3 regions of the Bradyrhizobium sp. LB14.3 genome follow, and region 2 is predicted to be linked to each of the others. Evidence: predicted binding sites of a transcription regulator. Region 2 holds the regulator's gene; each other region holds the start of a gene.
What was found. Region 2 encodes PhoB, which activates phosphate uptake and scavenging genes when phosphate is short. Its sites were predicted from a motif close to TGTCATNNANCTGTCAT; they were not measured.

Region 1 (6,214 bases), on a different contig from region 2:
GTCGCGATGACCGAGATAGTGGCATTGCTCCGGCAGGGTCAGCTCGGCATCGCCTCCGTCCAGCGCGATCGTGCCGCCCGCCGGAACGAGCAGGCCCGCGATCAGCCGCAGCAGCGACGTCTTGCCCGATCCATTGCGGCCCACGACCGCCACGGCTTCGCCCGAGCCGGCCTTGAAATCGAGCCCGGAAAACACGTCGCGTCCGCCCCGCACGCAAATCACCCCGCGTCCGGAAAGCTGCATCGTGCCTCGTATCAATCCGCTCAAGCCAGGCCTCAGGAAATCTTGGGGTAGCGCATGGGAATTTTTGGCTCGCGAATTGCTGCGGCACCATTGTGGCTGTGGCGGCGCCGTTAGAAAGCTTCTATAAGCCCGGAACTACTTGATGCAGCAACTTAACCTGCCCCTGCAAGCGACCTAGCCGGAATCGCTGACGGTGTTAAAATACCCCTTGCCGGGTATAACTAACAATTGGGATTTCCTTTCATGACCTCGCTCGACAGCTTCAAATGCAAAAAGACCCTCAAGGTCGGCGCCAAGACCTATGTCTATTACAGCCTGCCCACGGCCGAGAAGAATGGTCTGAAGGGAATTTCCAAACTTCCCTATTCGATGAAGGTTTTGCTCGAGAACCTGCTCCGCAACGAGGACGGTCGCTCGGTCAAGAAGGAAGACATCGTCGCGGTGTCGAAATGGCTGCGCAAGAAGTCGCTGGAGCATGAGATCGCGTTCCGCCCGGCTCGCGTGCTGATGCAGGATTTTACCGGCGTGCCGGCGGTGGTCGACCTCGCTGCCATGCGCAACGCGATGCAGAAGCTTGGCGGCGATGCCGAGAAGATCAATCCGCTGGTGCCGGTCGATCTCGTTATCGACCACTCCGTGATCGTGAACTTCTTCGGTGACAACAAGGCTTTCGGCAAGAACGTCACCGAGGAATACAAGCAGAACCAGGAGCGCTACGAGTTCCTGAAGTGGGGCCAGAAAGCGTTCACGAACTTCTCCGTCGTGCCACCCGGCACCGGCATCTGCCACCAGGTCAATCTCGAATATCTCTCGCAGACGGTCTGGACCAAGAAGGAAAAGATGACGGTCGGCAAGAAGACCGGCACCTTCGAGGTCGCCTATCCCGACTCGCTGGTCGGCACCGACTCCCACACCACCATGGTCAACGGTCTCGCCGTGCTCGGCTGGGGCGTCGGCGGCATCGAGGCGGAAGCCTGCATGCTCGGTCAGCCGCTGTCGATGCTGCTGCCGACCGTCGTCGGCTTCAAGCTGAAGGGCGCGATGAAGGAAGGCGTCACCGCGACCGACCTCGTGCTGACAGTGACGCAGATGCTGCGCAAGCTCGGCGTCGTCGGCAAGTTCGTCGAGTTCTTCGGCCCCGGCCTCGACCATCTCTCCGTCGCCGACAAGGCGACCATCGCCAACATGGCGCCCGAATACGGCGCGACCTGCGGCTTCTTCCCGGTCGACGCCGCTGCGCTCGATTATCTCAAGACGTCCGGCCGCGCCCCGGCGCGGGTCGCGCTGGTGCAGGCCTATGCCAAGGCGCAGGGACTGTTCCGCACCGCCAAGTCGGCCGATCCGGTGTTCACGGAGACGCTGACGCTCGACCTCGGCGACGTCGTGCCTTCGATGGCCGGTCCGAAGCGTCCCGAAGGCCGCATTGCGCTGCCGTCGGTCGCCGAAGGCTTTTCGGTCGCCCTCGCCAGCGAATACAAGAAGACCGACGAGCCGGCGAAGCGCTTTGCCGTCGACGGCAGGAACTTCGACCTCGGCCATGGTGACGTCGTGATCGCGGCGATCACCTCCTGCACCAACACCTCGAATCCGAGCGTGCTGATCGGCGCCGGTCTGCTGGCGCGTAACGCCGCCGCGAAGGGCCTCAAGGCGAAGCCGTGGGTGAAGACCTCGCTCGCCCCGGGCAGCCAGGTGGTGGCGGCCTATCTCGCCGATTCCGGTCTCCAGGCCGATCTCGACAAGGTCGGCTTCAACCTGATTGGCTTCGGCTGCACCACCTGCATCGGCAATTCCGGCCCGCTGCCCGAGGAGATCTCGAAGTCGATCAACGACAACGGCATCGTCGCGGCTGCCGTGCTCTCCGGTAACCGCAACTTCGAAGGCCGCGTCTCGCCGGACGTGCAGGCGAACTATCTGGCCTCGCCGCCGCTCGTCGTCGCCCACGCGCTCGCGGGCAGCGTCACCAAGAACCTGGCCGTCGAGCCGCTCGGCGAAGGCAAGGACGGCAAGCCGGTCTACCTGAAGGACATCTGGCCGACGACGAAGGAGATCAACGCCTTCATGAAGAAGTTCGTGACCGCGGCGATCTTCAAGAAGAAGTATGCCGACGTGTTCAAGGGCGACACCAACTGGCGCAAGATCAAGACGGTCGAGAGCGAGACCTATCGCTGGAACATGAGCTCGACCTATGTGCAGAACCCGCCCTATTTCGACGGCATGAAGAAGGAGCCGGAACCGGTCACCGACATCGTCGAGGCGCGCATCCTCGCCATGTTCGGCGACAAGATCACCACCGACCACATCTCGCCGGCCGGTTCGATCAAGCTCACCTCGCCCGCGGGCAAATACCTCAGCGAGCACCAGGTGCGTCCGGCCGACTTCAACCAGTACGGCACGCGGCGCGGCAACCATGAAGTCATGATGCGCGGCACCTTCGCCAATATCCGCATCAAGAACTTCATGCTCAAAGGTGCGGACGGAAATATCCCCGAAGGCGGCCTAACCAAGCACTGGCCCGACGGCGAGCAGATGTCGATCTACGACGCCGCGATGAAGTACCAGCAGGAGCAGGTCCCGCTGGTGGTGTTCGCGGGCGCGGAATACGGCAACGGCTCCTCGCGCGACTGGGCCGCGAAGGGCACCCGTCTGCTCGGCGTGCGCGCCGTGATCTGCCAGAGCTTCGAGCGCATCCACCGCTCCAACCTGGTCGGCATGGGCGTGCTGCCGCTGACCTTCGAGGACGGCACCTCCTGGTCGTCGCTCGGTCTGAAGGGCGACGAGAAGGTCACGTTGCGTGGTCTCGTCGGCGATTTGAAGCCGCGCCAGAAGCTGACCGCGGAGATCGTCTCCGGCGACGGCTCGTTGCAGCGCATTTCGCTGCTTTGCCGCATCGATACGCTGGACGAGCTCGAATACTACCGTAACGGCGGCATCCTGCACTACGTGCTGCGCAAGCTCGCGGCGTAAGCGCGGATTTGTGAACGGTGGCTCACTGCGAAGTGAGTAGAAGGTTGAACGAAGGCGGCCTATCACAAGGCCGCCTTCGCGCCTTTGCGGCAGGCTTCAGATGGGCCTGTCCGGCAGAGAACTTCGCCAAGGACGGTCGAATGTGTGAGGCCCGTAAGACTACGGTGACCATCCGGCGGTAAGATTTCCCCTCTCACGAGTAATGGTGTGCGGCGTTCGACATGACAACAATGACGGCTTCTCATCTGGTTTCGCGTTGGTCCGGTGCCCTCTGGTCGGGCGCACTCGGGATCTGCGCGATCGTCGCCGTCATTCGTCCTGCCGAAGCTGAGCCCCGCGCCGTTGTCGAATTGTTTACCTCGCAGGGCTGCTCCTCCTGCCCGCCGGCCGACAAGATCATCGGCGACCTCTCCAGCGATCCCTCGATCATCGCGCTGAGCATGCCGATCGACTATTGGGATTATCTCGGCTGGAAGGACACACTGGCGGATTCGCGTTTTTCTGCACGGCAGCGGGCCTATTCGCGCATGCGCGGCGACCGCGAAGTCTATACGCCCCAGGTCGTGGTCAACGGCTCCACGCATGTCGTCGGCAGCGACCGCACCGGCATCGAAAGCGCGATCGGCAAGACCGACAAGGGCACGGGCGTGATGAGCGTGCCGGTGACGATGTCGCTCGCGGGCAAGCAGATCAATGTCTCGGTGGCCGCGAGCAAGGAACCGGCGGTCTCGCGTGGCGAGGTCTGGATCTGCTCGATTGCGAAATCGGTGCCGATCGCGATCAGCCGCGGCGAAAATCGCGGACAGCAGGTCATCTATCACAACGTGGTTCGCAACCTACTCAAGGTCGGCGACTGGACCGGCCGTTCGGAAAGCTGGACGGTGCCGATCGAGAACCTCACGCGCGACGGCGTCGACGGCGCTGTGGTCTATGTCCAGGACGGCAGCCGGGAAAAGCCGGGGCCGATGCTGGGCGCGGCGTATACGTCGCTGCACTGATTCGATTCTCTCTCTAAGAGTCGTACTGGGCTCTCAACCCTCATGGTGAGGAGCGCGCCCTTGCGCGCGTGGCGGACGATGCTGCGCATCGCCGCGAGAACCATGCAGGCCCCGCTGATGCAGCCCGGCCTCGATCCTTCGAGACGCCGCTTCGCGGCTCCTCAGGATGAGGGGAGTTTGCGCGGTGTGGAGAGGAATTGGTCGAGCCAGAAACATCCCGGCACAAACAAAAAAGGACCAACTTGCGTTGGCCCTCCTTGTCGTGCGAACAGACCCGATCCTGACGACCCCGGGGGGCTGGGGGCTGAGGAATCCGGAACCGAAAGGACCGGGTCAACGCACACCCGCTTTTTGGCAGGGCAGGGCGGCAGTCGCTTGGCGGAAAAGCGGCGACACTATGATTCTTGCTAACGATCCCGTGACGGTTTGCGCGACAGAGTTCCACCCTGCGTGTGCCCGGAATTCGCACCGGATTCTATGCGCCCTCTCAAGGCCCCCTTGCGGTGGGGAACAGTTGGGGCAATCATGCAGCTGTCATGATCCGCGGTTCCGGGGACGGTCTTCGCGGACGTGATCATGCTGTGGCGACAGGAGGCTTTCTATGAGTCTGTCGGAGGATGCCGATCCGAGCGAACAGCGCGCGGCGGCGCGCCCAGCCGCTGCGAATGCGCAACTGGGCCGGGTGACGTTCAACCGGCTCGAGTTGCATCGTATTCTCAATCTCTACGGCCGTATGGTCGCCGACGGCGAGTGGCGTGATTATGCCATCGACTTCCTGAAAGACCGCGCCGTGTTCTCGGTGTTTCGCCGCGCCTCGGAAGTGCCGATCTATCGCATCGAAAAAGATCCGCGCCTCGCGCGCAAGCAGGGCATGTACAGCGTGATCTCGGCGACGGGTCTGATCCTGCGCCGCGGCCACGAGCTCGAACGCGTGCTGCTGGTGATCGATCGCAAGCTGGCGGTGGTGTAACTGCACGAACAGCGCCGTAGGGTAGGCAAAGGCGCAGCGCGCCCGTGCCCACCATCTCTCCTCAATCGCCGCGCTAGGTGGGCACGCTTCGCTTTGCCCATCCTGCGAGAGCGAGCCTACTTCCCCGGCACCGTACCCGCACCCTCGCCGAGGTCGCGCTGCATCATCACCGTATCCAGCCAGCGGCCGAATTTCAGCCCGACGCTGGGATGCGTGCCGATCATCTTGAAGCCACCCTTGGTGTGCACGCCGATCGAGCCGGCATTGGCGGAATCGCCGATCACCGCGATCATCTGGCGGAAGCCTCGCGCCTCGCATTCGACAACCAGACGCTCCAGCAACAGAAGTCCGACGCCGCGACGGTGAAAGCCTGGATCGAGATAGATCGAGTTCTCGACCGTGAAGCGGTAGGCCGGCCGCGGCCGGTAGGCCCCCGCATAGGCATAGCCGGCAACGCGGCCGTCGAGGATGGCGACGAAATAGGGATAGCCGCCGTCGATCAGCGTACGATAGCGGCGCGTCATCTCGGCGAGATCGGGCGGGTCCAGCTCGAAGGTCGCGGTGCCCTCGCGGACGGCCTGCTGGTAGATGGCGGTGATGGCGGGAAGGTCGGCCTCGAGGGTGGGCCTGATTTCAGGTGCGGACATGGGGCGAGATTAGAGCGTTCCCGAGACGGCTGGAAGAGGCAACGGCTTCTCGGCGTCGTCTTTGCGAGCGCCGCAGGCCCCATCTTCTCCGCTGTCATGCCCCGCATAGGCATCCAGTACTCCGAGACAGCGCGGCTAGAACGGAGCCGCTGCGGCGTACTGGATCGCCCGCCCCAGTGCGCAATTGCGGACAAGGCGGGGCATGACAGCGGCGGGTGCTGCGACGTCCGGCCCCAAGCAAAAACCCCGACCTTTCGGCCGGGGCTCGTGTTGTTCGCTCTGGGCTTGCGCTTAGTCGCGCTGGCCGAGGAGCTGCAGGAGCAGCGTGAACAGGTTGATGAAGTTCAGGTACAGCGACAGCGCGCCGGTGATGGCCGCACGCTCCGCGACTT
Region 2 (6,214 bases):
GTCAGGATATCGTCGAGCGCCGGACCAAGCCGCACCAGGCGACCGCGCACGTCGAGCGCGTCGACCTCGTAGGGCAGCACGGCGTCGTCGACCGGAACCGCGGATGGTGCGCGAACCGGGCCTTCGGGCCCGGTTTTCATGTCAGGGGATTGGGAAATCATGGCGCTCTATCTGGGGTCGGAGGGCGGAAATGTAAGGGGGCGCGGGCCGCGTGTTCCGGGCGCAGTTATGGTTACACGCGATACTGCAAGTTCGGTGTCGTCCTGGCGAAAGCCAGGACGGCGAAACAAACCGACTTCGCGTTCACCGCGCCCCGCGCCTACTTCACCGCGTCGAAGCACCAGGCCAGAATGCCCTTCTGCGCGTGCAGGCGGTTTTCGGCCTCGTCGAACACGACGGATTGCGGGCCGTCGATCACCTCGTCGGTGACCTCCTCGCCGCGATGGGCGGGCAGGCAGTGCATGAACAGCGCATCGGGCTTGGCCAGCGACATCAGCTGGGCGTTGACCTGATAAGGCTTGAGCACGTTGTGGCGATGCTCGCCTTCCTTGTCGCCCATCGACACCCAGGTGTCGGTGACGACACAATCGGCGCCGCGCACGGCGGCTTCGGCATCGCTGCCGAGCATGATCGGCGCGCCGGTCGCCTTGATGAAATCGCGCATCGCCTTTTTCGGCGCGAGCTCCGGGGGCGTCGCGACGTTGAGCTGGAACTTGAAGCGTTCGGCGGCGTGCGCCCAGGAGGCGAGCACGTTGTTGTCGTCGCCGGTCCAGGCCACAGTCCTGCCCTCGATCGGGCCGCGATGCTCCTCATAGGTCATGAGATCAGCCATCACCTGGCAGGGATGCGAACGCCGCGTCAGGCCGTTGATGACAGGAACGGTGGCGTTCGCCGCGAGCTCGAGCAGGGCATCGTGATTGAGAATGCGGATCATGATGGCGTCGACATAGCGCGACAGCACGCGCGCGGTGTCGGCGATGGTCTCGCCGCGGCCGAGCTGCATCTCCGCGCCGGTGAGCATGATGGGTTCGCCGCCGAGCTGGCGCATAGCGACATCGAACGACACCCGCGTCCTCGTCGAGGGGCGCTCGAAGATCATCGCCAGCGTCTTGCCTTCAAGCGGCCTGACCGGCTGATGCGCCTTCTGCTTCGCCTTCATCGCGGAGGACGCGGCCAGCATGCTCTTGAGCTCCGACAGCGGCAGCGCGTCGATATCAAGGAAGTGCTTCGGTGCTTTATTGGGCGACTTGCTCATCAGCTTGCCGCCCGCTTGTTGCCGGACAACGCGGTGCAGGCGCGTTCGAGCCGCCCAACGCTGTCCTCGATCTCGGCTTCGGTGACGATCAAAGGCGGCAGGAAACGTACGACATTGTCGCCGGCGCCGACGGTGAGCAGCTTTTCGTCGCGCAAGGCTACAACGAGATCGCCTGAAGGCACCACGGCCTTGATGCCGATCAGCAGGCCCTCGCCGCGCACTTCGCTGACGACATCGCTATGACGGTCGATCACGGAGGCGAGCTTCTGCTTGAGCAGCAGCGACATCCTCTGCACGTGGTCGAAGAAGCCGGGCTTGAGCATGACGTCGAGCACGGCATTCGCAGCCGAAATCGCGAGCGGATTGCCGCCGAAGGTCGAGCCGTGCGAGCCGGGCCCCATGCCGGCCGCCGCATCCGCGGTCGCCAGCACCGCGCCGATCGGAAAGCCGCCGCCGAGCGCCTTCGCCAGCGACATCACATCGGGCGTCACGCCGAGACGGCGGTGTGCGAACAGATCGCCGGTGCGGCCCATGCCGGTCTGCACCTCGTCGAACGCGAGCAGCAAGCCCTTGTCGTCGCAGAGCTGGCGCAGTGCCTTGAGGAAGGCCGGGGTTGCCGAGCGCACGCCGCCCTCGCCCTGGATCGGCTCGATCAGGATGCCGGCGGTCTGCGGACCGATCGCTTTCTTCACGGCCTCGATATCGCCATGCGGGATTTGGTCGAAGCCATCCATCGGCGGACCAAAACCTTCCAGATATTTTGCAGATCCCGTCGCGGCCAGCGTCGCCAGCGTGCGGCCGTGGAACGCGCCTTCGAAGGTGATGATGCGGTAACGTTCCGGATGCCCTTGGGAGAAGTGATGATGGCGGACCAGCTTGATCACGCCCTCCAGCGCCTCGGCGCCGGAATTGCAGAAGAACACGAAGTCCGCAAAACTCTCATGGCAGAGGCGGTTGGCGAGCTTCTCGCCATCCGGGCTCTGGAACAGGTTCGACATGTGCCAGAGCTTCGTGGCCTGCTCCTGCAACGCTTTGACCAGCGCGGGATGGGCATGGCCGAGCGCGTTCACCGCGACACCCGAGGTGAAATCGAGATAGCGCTCGCCATTGGTCGCAATCAGCCAGCAGCCTTCGCCGCGCTCGAAACCGAGGTCGGTTCTGGCGAAAACGGGGAGCAAATGCGGCGCTGCGCTGTTGGTCATGATGTCACTTGGATGTTGCGGACGGTGTGACGCGTGCATTGCGCAACGCACCATTGACCGGCCCGGAAAACGAAACGTGCCGCCTTTTCGGGGCGGCACGTTTCACTATCTTATGCTTGGGAAGACGGGTGTCAATGCCGCCCGGAAAGCCTCGCGAAACGCTGAATCCGTAGTCTTGCGGTGCTGATTTCGCGGATTTCACCACGGAACATGTGGAAGCGAGTCGGCGGACTCTTGCGCGGGAGTCACGCCATATTGTAGCGTTTGGATTGTCAGATACGACATCTCGTGCAGTGGTTCTGATCTCTAAGTCCTTATGTACCGGCGTAAACGTTCGGGCGTTCTAGTCACGCCCGGCGAGCCTTAAGGGATTCTGGCGGCACGGGTTTTTAAAGGCTTAGGCATTCGCTGCGAGGCGCCAGGATGGCAGGCCGGCAGCGAGGGAAAGGGTGCAATGACAGTTTTGACCTGGTCCGATGATCGCGTCGAGCAGCTTAAAAAGCTCTGGGAGGCCGGACTTTCGGCCAGCCAGATCGCGGCTGAGCTCGGTAATGTGACCCGCAATGCCGTGATCGGCAAAGTGCACAGGCTCGGCCTGTCGGGTCGCGCCAAGAGCCCTTCATCGGCAGCGCCCCGGCCGCGCAAGGCGCGCCCCGCGCAGCATATGATGCGGGTGACCCGCCCGATCTCGCGCGGCAACACCGCGCTGGCACAGGCCTTCGAGGTCGAAGTGGAGGCCGAACCGGTCACCTACGACAACGTGGTGCCGATGAGCCAGCGGCTGACGCTGCTCGAGCTGAACGAGGCGACCTGCCACTGGCCGGTCGGCGATCCCTCGACCCCGGACTTCTTCTTCTGCGGCGGCAAGGCGCTGTCCGGCCTGCCCTATTGCGCACAACACTCGCGCGTCGCGTATCAGCCGGCGTCGGATCGGCGCCGCGCACCGGTGAAGCCGAGCCCGCGCTGAGCTAGCGGATTTAGCTGACTGCAAGGGCGGCGCCGTCACACGATGACGCCTCGGCCCACTTGATGTCGTCCCGGACAAGCGTGCCAAAAGCGCGTGTCGATCCGGAACGACGGCGGAGCTTGAAGCGAGTTACGCCTGCTGCTCCGCCTTGGCAAAACGATCATCCAGCGCGTAGCCGGCGCCGCGGACGGTGCGGATCGGGTCCTGCTCGCGGCCGAGATTGAGCAGCTTGCGCAGGCGGCCGATATGCACGTCGACGGTACGCTCGTCGATGTAGATGTCGCGGCCCCAGACGCTGTCGAGCAGTTGCTCGCGCGAGAACACCCGCCCCGGATGCTCCAGGAAGAACTCCAGCAGGCGATATTCGGTCGGGCCGAGATCGATCGGCCGGCCCGAGCGCGCCACGCGGCGCTTGTCGCGGTCGAGCTCGATGTCGCCAAAGGCGAGCACGGTGGCGAGCCGCTCGGGGCTTGCGCGCCGCAGCAGGCCCTTCACGCGCGCCAGGAGCTCCGGCACCGAGAACGGCTTGACGATGTAATCGTCGGCGCCGGTCGCAAGACCCCGCACCCGCTCGCTTTCCTCGCCGCGCGCGGTGAGCATGATGATCGGGAGCTGCTTGGTCTCGGGACGGGTGCGAAGCCGCCGGCACAATTCGATGCCTGACAGGCCCGGCAGCATCCAGTCGAGCACGATCAAATCGGGAATGTGCTCCTTGAGACGGGTGTCGGCGTCGTCGCCGCGCATGACCGTCTCGACGTCATAGCCGTCGCCTTCGAGGTTGTAGCGGAGAAGCTCGGTCAGGGCTTCCTCGTCCTCAACCACCATAATGCGTGCGCCCATCTGGGTCGTTGCTCCCTAGGTGTTCGGTATCGAGGTGGCGAAGGTCGTCATATCGCCCTTCGGCCGCTTGTCGGTGATCGCCTGGCCCTCGATCATGTAGAAGACGGTCTCGGCGATGTTGGTGGCGTGATCGCCGATCCGCTCGATGTTCTTGGCGCAGAACATCAAATGGATGCAGAACGAGATGTTGCGCGGATCCTCCATCATGTAGGTGAGGAGCTCGCGGAACAGCGAAGTGCAGATGGCGTCGACTTCCTCGTCGCCCTTCCACACCGCCATCGCCGCCGGCAAATCATGTGCGGCATAAGCGTCCAGCACCGACTTGACCTGCTGCTGCACGAGGTCGGTCATGTGCTCCAGGCCGCGGAACAGCTTGAGCGGATGGAAATCCGTCTCCAGCGCCGCGACACGCTTGCCCATGTTCTTGGCGAGGTCGCCGATGCGCTCGAGATCGGTCGCGACGCGCATGGCGCCGACGATCTCGCGCAGATCGACCGCCATCGGCTGACGGCGGGCGATAGTGAGCACGGCGCGCTCCTCGATGCGCTTCTGCAGCGCGTCGAGCTCGGTGTCGATGGTGACGACGCGCTGGCCGAGCGGAACGTCACGGCGGATCAGCGCGTCGACGGAATCGACGATCATGCGCTCGGCGATGCCGCCCATCTCGGCAACCAGCCGGGTGAGTTCCTGGAGGTCGGTATCGAAGGCCTTTGCGGTATGTTCAGAACCCATGTCGCGTCTCCTCAGCCGAACCGGCCGGTGATGTAATCCTGCGTGCGCCGGTCGGTCGGCGACGTGAAGATCTTGTTGGTGTCGTCGAACTCGATCAGCTCGCCGAGATACATGAAGGCGGTCTTGTCGGAGACGCGCGCCGCCTGCTGCATGTTGTGGGTGACGATCGCGATCGTGTAATCCTCGGCGAGCTCCTGGATCAGCTCCTCGACCTTGGCGGTCGAGATCGGGTCGAGCGCCGAGCAGGGCTCGTCGAACAGGATCACTTCGGGCCGCACCGCGACGGTGCGGGCGATGCAGAGGCGCTGCTGCTGGCCGCCGGAGAGCGACAGGCCGGAGGCGTTGAGCTTGTCCTTGACCTCGTTCCACAGCGCGCCGCCGCGCAGCGCCTTCTCGACCCGGCCGTCCATCTCGGACTTTGATATCTTCTCGTAGAGACGGATGCCGAACGCGATGTTTTCGTAGATCGTCATCGGGAACGGCGTCGGCTTCTGGAACACCATGCCGACGCGGGCGCGCAGCAAATTGAGGTCCAGCCTGGGGTCGAGGATGTTGGTCTGGTCGAGCATCAGCTGACCGGTGGCGCGCTGGCCCGGATAGAGGTCGTACATCCGGTTGAAGATGCGCAGCAGGGTCGACTTGCCGCAGCCCGACGGGCCGATGAACGCCGTGACGCGGTTGGCGCCGAGCGTCAGGTTGATGTTCTTCAGCGCGTGGTGCTCGCCGTAATAGAAGTTCAGGTTGCGAACGGTCACCTTGGGGGGCGCCTCGGGCAGCACCGGCGCGTGGGACAGTCCGCCGGCCGCGCTCATCGACACGGAAAGATCACTCATTTTGCGGTCCTCTCGGCGCCAAGGATGCGCGCGCCAATATTCAGGGCAAGAACGGTCAGGGTGATGAGCAGCGCGCCGCTCCAGGCCAGCTGCTTCCAATAGGCGTAGGGGCTCTGCACGAAGTTGTTGATGGTGACCGGCAGGTTCGCCATCGTCTTGTTCAGGCCGAGGCTGAAGAACTGGTTCGACAGCGCGGTGAACAGCAGCGGCGCGGTCTCGCCGGCGACGCGGGCAGTCGCAAGCAGCACGCCGGTGATGAGACCCGATCGGGCAGCACGATAAGCGATGCGCTTGATCACCAGCGAGCGCGGCAGGCCAAGCGCCGAGGCCGCCTCGCGCAGCGCGTTCGGCACCAGCAGCAGCATGTCCTCCGTCGTGCGCAGCA
Region 3 (6,214 bases), on a different contig from region 2:
TGCACTGCCGGATCTGCGGCTTCGGCGCCGACGGCCCGCGCGGCGGCAATCCCGGCTATGACGCCATCATCCAGGCGATGACCGGCATGATCGCGGCGACCGGCTCGCCCGAGAGCGGACCGATGCGGATCGGCGTGCCGCTGGTCGACATCGGCACCGGCCTCTATGCGGCGATCGGCATCCTGATGGCGCTGTCGGAGCGGCAGCGCTCGGGCCAGGGCCAGTTCCTGGAGACGACGCTGTACGAGACCGGTCTCGCCATCATGCACCCGCACACCGCGAATTATTTCATGCATGGCAAGCCGCCGTCGCTGACCGGCAACGAGCATCCCAACCTCGTGCCTTACGCGATCTTCCCGACCAAGACCGACGACATCTTCATCGGCGTCGGCAATGACGGCACCTTCCGCAAGCTCGCCAAGGAGATCGGCAAGCCCGAGCTCGGCACCGATCCGCGCTTTGCCCGCAACAAGGACCGCATCGCCAATCGCGAAGCGCTACGCGCCGAGCTCGCCGCCGTGTTCAGCCAGCACGAGGCCGAGCCGCTGTGCAATCGCCTCCTCGCCGCGGGCCTGCCCGCAGGCCCCGTGCAGAAGATCGACCAGGCGCTGACCAACCCGCACACGATCGCCCGCGGCGATATCATCGAGAAGGACTGGTACAAGGGCGTGGCGTCGCCGATCCGGCTCGATCGCAGCAAGCCGAGCCTGCGCAGCCTGCCGCCGAAATTCAGCCAGCACTCGGCCGAGGTGCTGGGCGAGTTCGGCTACTCCAAGTCCGAGATCAACGCGATGGTCGAGCAGGGCACGGTCTGCGGCCCCGAGCGCAAGCGCTGAGGCGTGACGCTATTGAACTGACAACGCGCCGCAAGAAAGGTGCGCTCCCTCGCCCGCTTGCGGGAGAGGGTTGGGGAGAGGGTGCCTCCGCAGTGAGACTCCCCAAGAGGAGAGAGCCCTCACCCGGCGCGTTGCGCCGACCTCTCCCGCAAGCGGGAGAGGTTGGAGCCCGCGGGCCGAGCGTCTGCCTCGCGCTATTCTGCTGACGACGCAGCGACCCAACCCATCACTCCCGAATGCTGCACCGCGAACGAAGAAACCTGCCCGCTCCGCATTCGCCTATTTGCCTGCTTCCCTTTTCCAGCGCTTGCCGCTTTCGTTTCGGCCGCTTACACAGTCATGTGAACGTCATATGGCGCTGCTAGCGCAAGCGATCATTTTTGACGGCCCAAGGGAGGTTTACTTGATGGCTCTTCGATACTTTGGAGCGGCTGCCGCTGTTGCACTCACGGTTGGAATGTCGGCCTCGCCGGCCTTGGCCGTGACCGAAATCCAGTGGTGGCACGCGATGACCGGCGCCAACAACGACGTCATCGTCAAGCTCGCCACCGACTTCAACGCGGCGCAGACCGACTACAAGGTGATCCCGACCTACAAGGGCAACTACGCCGATACGATGAACGCCGGCATCGCGGCCTTCCGCGCCGGCAACGCGCCCCACATCATGCAGGTCTTCGAAGTCGGCACCGCGACCATGATGGCGGCGACCGGCGCCGTGAAGCCCGTCTACAAGCTGATGGCCGAGGCCGGCGAGAAATTCGATCCCAAGGCCTATCTGCCCGCGATCAGCGGCTATTACTCGACCTCCAAGGGCGAGATGCTGTCGTTCCCCTTCAACTCGTCGTCGACCGTCATGTGGGTAAACCTCGACGAGCTCAAGAAGGTCGGCGTCGAGATCCCGAAGACCTGGCCCGAGACGTTCGCAGCCGCCAAGAAGCTCCACGACAACGGCCATCCGACCTGCGGCTTCTCCAACTCCTGGGTCACCTGGGTCAATCTCGAACAGCTCTCGGCCTGGCACAACGTGCCGCTCTCCAGCAAAGCCAACGGCCTCGACGGCTTCGACACCAAGCTCGAGTTCAACGGTCCGCTCCAGGTCAAGCATCTCGAGAAGCTGGTCGAGCTGCAAAAAGACAAGACTTACGACTACGCCGGTCGCACCAACACAGGCGAAGGCCGCTTCACTTCGGGTGAGTGCGCGATCTACCTGACCTCGTCGGCCTTCTTCGGCAACGTCAAGGCGCAGGCCAAGTTCAACTTCACCGCGGCGCCGATGCCGTATTATCCGGACGTCAAGGGCGCGCCGCAGAACTCGATCATCGGCGGCGCCTCGCTCTGGGTCATGGGCGGCAAGTCGGCCGACGAGTACAAGGGCATTGCGAAGTTCATGACATTCCTCTCCGACACCGACCGCCAGATCTACATCCACAAGGCCTCGGGCTATCTGCCGATCACCAAGGCGGCCTACGCCAAGGCGAAGGAAGAAGGGTTCTACAAGGACCAACCCTACCTCGAGACCCCGCTGCTCGAGCTGACCAACAAGGAGCCGACCGAGAATTCGCGCGGTCTGCGCCTCGGCAACATGGTTCAGCTGCGTGACGTCTGGTCGGAAGAGATCGAGCAGGCGCTGGCTGGCAAGAAGACCGCCAAGCAGGCGCTCGATGCCGCCGTCGAGCGCGGCAACACGATGCTGCGTCAGTTCGAAAAGACCGCCGTCAAGTGAGGCGATGAGCGGCAGGTCGCGACCTGGCCTGCCGCTCAGCTGACATCATGCAAAAGCAAGCCATTTTCCAGTCGAAGCTGTTGCCCTATGCGCTGGTTGCCCCGCAACTCGCGATCGTCCTGATCTTTTTCTACTGGCCGGCTGCGCAGGCTGTCATTCAGTCCTTCCTGCTCCAGGACGCCTTCGGTCTCTCGACCAGCTTCGTCTGGTTCGACAATTATCTCGATCTCTTCAGTGACGCCGCCTATTTCGAGGCGATCGTCCGGACCTTCTTCTTCTCGTTCGCGATCGCGGTCTCTTCGCTCTCCGTGGCCCTGCTGCTGGCGATCATGGCGGACAAGCCGATGCGCGGCGGCTCGCTGTATCGCACGCTGCTGATCTGGCCCTACGCCGTCGCGCCGCCCGTGGTCGGCGTGCTCTGGATCTTCATGCTGCATCCCTCGCTCGGCGTGCTCTCGCGCTATCTGCGCGAAGCCGGCATCGACTGGAATCCGCTGCTCGACGGCAACCAGGCCGCGACGCTGATCATCCTGGCCGCCGCCTGGAAGCAGATCTCCTACAATTTCCTGTTTTTCCTCGCCGGCCTCGCGAGCATCCCGAAGAGCGTGTTCGAGGCCGCCGCGATCGACGGCGCGCGTCCGATGCGGCGCTTCTGGACCGTGACCTTCCCGCTGTTGTCGCCCACCATCTTCTTCCTGCTGGTCGTCAACATCGTCTACGCCTTCTTCGACACGTTCGGCATCATCGACACCATGACCCGCGGCGGTCCGGGAACGTCGACGGTGACGCTGGTCTACAAGGTCTATTCCGACGGCCTGCTCGGCGGCAATCTCGGCAGTTCCGCGGCGCAATCGGTGATCCTGATGGTCATGGTGATCGTGCTGACCGGAATCCAGTTTCGCTTCGTCGAACGCAAGGTGACCTACTGATGGTCGAGGAAGAGGGTTTTCGGCGCTACGTCGCTCACGCCATTTTGTGGATCGGGATCGCGATCGTCGCGTTCCCCGTCTACATCGCGTTCGTCGCCTCGACCCAGGACAACGCGCTGATCGCGAACGGGCAGATGTCGCTGCTGCCGGGCGGCCATTTCTTCGAGGTCTACTACCAGACCATCTTCGTCGGCACGAGCGGCTCGACCCGCGAGCCCGTCGGCAACATGATGCTGAACTCGCTGGTGATGGCGCTGCTGATCGCGGTCGGCAAGATCGCGATTTCGATCATCTCGGCCTACGCGATCGTGTATTTCCGCTTTCCGTTCCGGATGCCGATCTTCTGGATCATCTTCATCACCCTGATGCTGCCGGTCGAGGTGCGCATCTATCCAACCTACAAGATCGTCGCCGACCTCCACATGCTCGACAGCTATGCCGGCCTGGCGCTGCCGCTGATCGCCTCAGCCACCGCGACGCTGCTGTTTCGCCAGTTCTTCATGACCGTGCCGGACGAGCTGCTGGAGGCGTCGCGCATCGACGGCGCCGGTCCCCTGCGCTTCTTCTGGGATACGCTGCTGCCGCTGTCGCGCACCAACATGGCGGCGCTGTTCGTGATCCTCTTCATCCTCGGCTGGAATCAGTATCTCTGGCCGCTGCTGATCACCACGCGCGACGACATGCAGACCATCCAGGTCGGCATCCGCAAGATGATCACCACCACCGACGCGCTGACCGAATGGCCGATCGTGATGGCGACCGCCGTGCTGGCGATGCTGCCGCCGGTGTTCGTCGTCGTCGCCATGCAGAAATTGTTCGTGCGCGGACTCGTGGAGACGGAAAAGTAAATCCCATGGCTAACGTTACCCTGCGCAACGTCCGCAAGACCTATCCCGGTGGCTTCGAGGCCATCAAGGGCGTCAATGTCGATGTCGGCGACGGACAGTTCTGCGTGCTGGTCGGTCCCTCCGGCTGCGGCAAGTCGACATTGCTGCGCATGGTCGCAGGCCTCGAAACCGTCACCGGCGGCGAGATCGACATCGGCGGCCGAATCGTCAACCAGGTCGAGCCCGCCGATCGCGACATCGCGATGGTGTTCCAGAACTACGCGCTCTATCCGCATATGAGCGTCTTCAACAACATGGCCTACGGCCTGCGCAACCGCGGCATGAAGGAGGCCGAGGTCAAGACCCGCGTCGAGGAAGCCGCGCGCGTGCTCGAACTATCGCCGATGCTGGAGCGCAAGCCGCGCCAGCTCTCCGGTGGTCAGCGCCAGCGCGTCGCCATGGGCCGCGCCATCGTGCGCCAGCCGAAGGTGTTTCTGTTCGACGAGCCGCTGTCGAACCTCGATGCAAAGCTGCGCATCGCGATGCGCGTCGAGATCCGCAAATTGCAGCGCCGGCTCAACACCACGTCGATCTACGTCACCCACGATCAGCTGGAGGCAATGACACTCGCCGACGTCCTCGTGGTGATGAACGGCGGCCAGGTCGAGCAGGTCGGCAATCCCCTGGCGATCTACGAGAAGCCGGCGACGACCTTCGTCGCCTCCTTCATCGGCGCACCGCCGATGAATCTGATGTCGATTCGCGCCGAGGAGATCAAATCGCAGCTCGGCAGCACCGAGGCCGGCATCCTCGGCATCCGTCCGGAAGATTTTGTCATCACCGACCAGACCCCGGCCGGCGGCATCGCGCTGCCGCTCACCGTGGAAGCGATCGAGCGCGTCGGCGCGGAGACCTTTGTCTACGGCACGCGGCAGCAGGACGAGCAGCGCGTCGCAGCCACCCCCGGCGAGCTGCCGCCCGGCGAGGTCATCGTCCGCATTCCCGGCTCCGAGGCACCGCCGATCGGTGAGAGGATCCGCGTCGCAGCAATGCGGGCGAAGCTGCATCTTTTCAGCGGCGACGGGCGGACGCGGATCGAGGCCTGACCGGTTCCACGGGTCCGCCGATTAAAAAACGCGAAAACAACCCCATGCACAGTAGCCGGGGGTCTGTTTTCGTTGAGATAAATAGGCCCGCAAATTCGTCGTGCCGGCCTTGTCGCGGGCATCCACGGTCTCAGTGGCGCGGGCAAGATCGTGGATGGCCGGAACGCAGGCGAGCGGAAGCTCCTGGCCTCCGGCCATTCCAGCTACGTCCTTGAACCCACACGGGGATATGACCATATTGCTGACCAAGGGGTGCCTTGACGGGCCCTGATGCACCAAAGTCGCTTCGAGAGGACTTTGTAAACTATGTCTCGTGTTCCCACGCTTTCCAGTCCGTTCCTTTTGGGTTTCGACGAGATCGAGCGCGTGCTTGATCGGGTCGTCAAAGGCGCCGACGGCTATCCTCCCTACAATATCGAGAGGTGTGACCGGTCGGACGGCCAGCCCGAGCGTTTGCGAATCACGCTGGCGGTCGCCGGATTCACCCGCGACCAACTCGATGTAACCATTGAGGAAAACCAGCTCGTCATTCGCGGGCGGCAGCAGGACGACAAGTCCCGGCAATACATCCATCGCGGCATCGCCGCGCGCCATTTCCAGCGCACCTTCGTGCTGGCGGAGGGGATGCTGGTGCTGGGTGCGGATCTGAAAAACGGGCTGTTGTCGGTCGATCTTGCCCGGCCTGAACCGGAGAGGATCGTTAAGACAATCGCTATCAATGAGCACGAATAATGGAACGAGTAGCGGACTCGACCGCTTAGTTTCGAGAGAGGAGTCGAGACCATGAGTGAAG

Region 1: the regulator PhoB is predicted to act here: its motif matches at 4,727-4,743, upstream of ABIB00_RS28210 (DUF2794 domain-containing protein).
Region 3: the regulator PhoB is predicted to act here: its motif matches at 1,172-1,188, upstream of ugpB (sn-glycerol-3-phosphate ABC transporter substrate-binding protein UgpB).

The regions. Positions count from the first base shown of each region.
Region 1 is NZ_JBEPQT010000019.1:104,610-110,823, forward strand. It holds gene ccmA (heme ABC exporter ATP-binding protein CcmA) at 1-243, opposite strand, end outside; gene acnA (aconitate hydratase AcnA) at 487-3,207, shown strand; gene ABIB00_RS28205 (DUF1223 domain-containing protein) at 3,429-4,205, shown strand; gene ABIB00_RS28210 (DUF2794 domain-containing protein) at 4,807-5,175, shown strand; gene ABIB00_RS28215 (GNAT family N-acetyltransferase) at 5,292-5,822, opposite strand; gene ABIB00_RS28220 (Bax inhibitor-1/YccA family protein) at 6,114-6,214, opposite strand, start outside.
Region 2 is NZ_JBEPQT010000001.1:477,419-483,632, forward strand. It holds gene ABIB00_RS02225 (Hsp33 family molecular chaperone) at 1-161, opposite strand, end outside; gene argF (ornithine carbamoyltransferase) at 320-1,255, opposite strand; gene ABIB00_RS02235 (aspartate aminotransferase family protein) at 1,255-2,457, opposite strand; gene ABIB00_RS02240 (GcrA family cell cycle regulator) at 2,912-3,424, shown strand; gene phoB (phosphate regulon transcriptional regulator PhoB) at 3,554-4,264, opposite strand; gene phoU (phosphate signaling complex protein PhoU) at 4,280-4,996, opposite strand; gene pstB (phosphate ABC transporter ATP-binding protein PstB) at 5,008-5,829, opposite strand; gene pstA (phosphate ABC transporter permease PstA) at 5,826-6,214, opposite strand, start outside.
Region 3 is NZ_JBEPQT010000013.1:42,282-48,495, reverse strand. It holds gene ABIB00_RS22835 (CaiB/BaiF CoA transferase family protein) at 1-836, shown strand, start outside; gene ugpB (sn-glycerol-3-phosphate ABC transporter substrate-binding protein UgpB) at 1,243-2,559, shown strand; gene ugpA (sn-glycerol-3-phosphate ABC transporter permease UgpA) at 2,607-3,488, shown strand; gene ugpE (sn-glycerol-3-phosphate ABC transporter permease UgpE) at 3,488-4,336, shown strand; gene ABIB00_RS22815 (sn-glycerol-3-phosphate import ATP-binding protein UgpC) at 4,342-5,421, shown strand; gene ABIB00_RS22810 (Hsp20 family protein) at 5,728-6,153, shown strand; gene ABIB00_RS22805 (BQ00720 family protein) at 6,205-6,214, shown strand, end outside.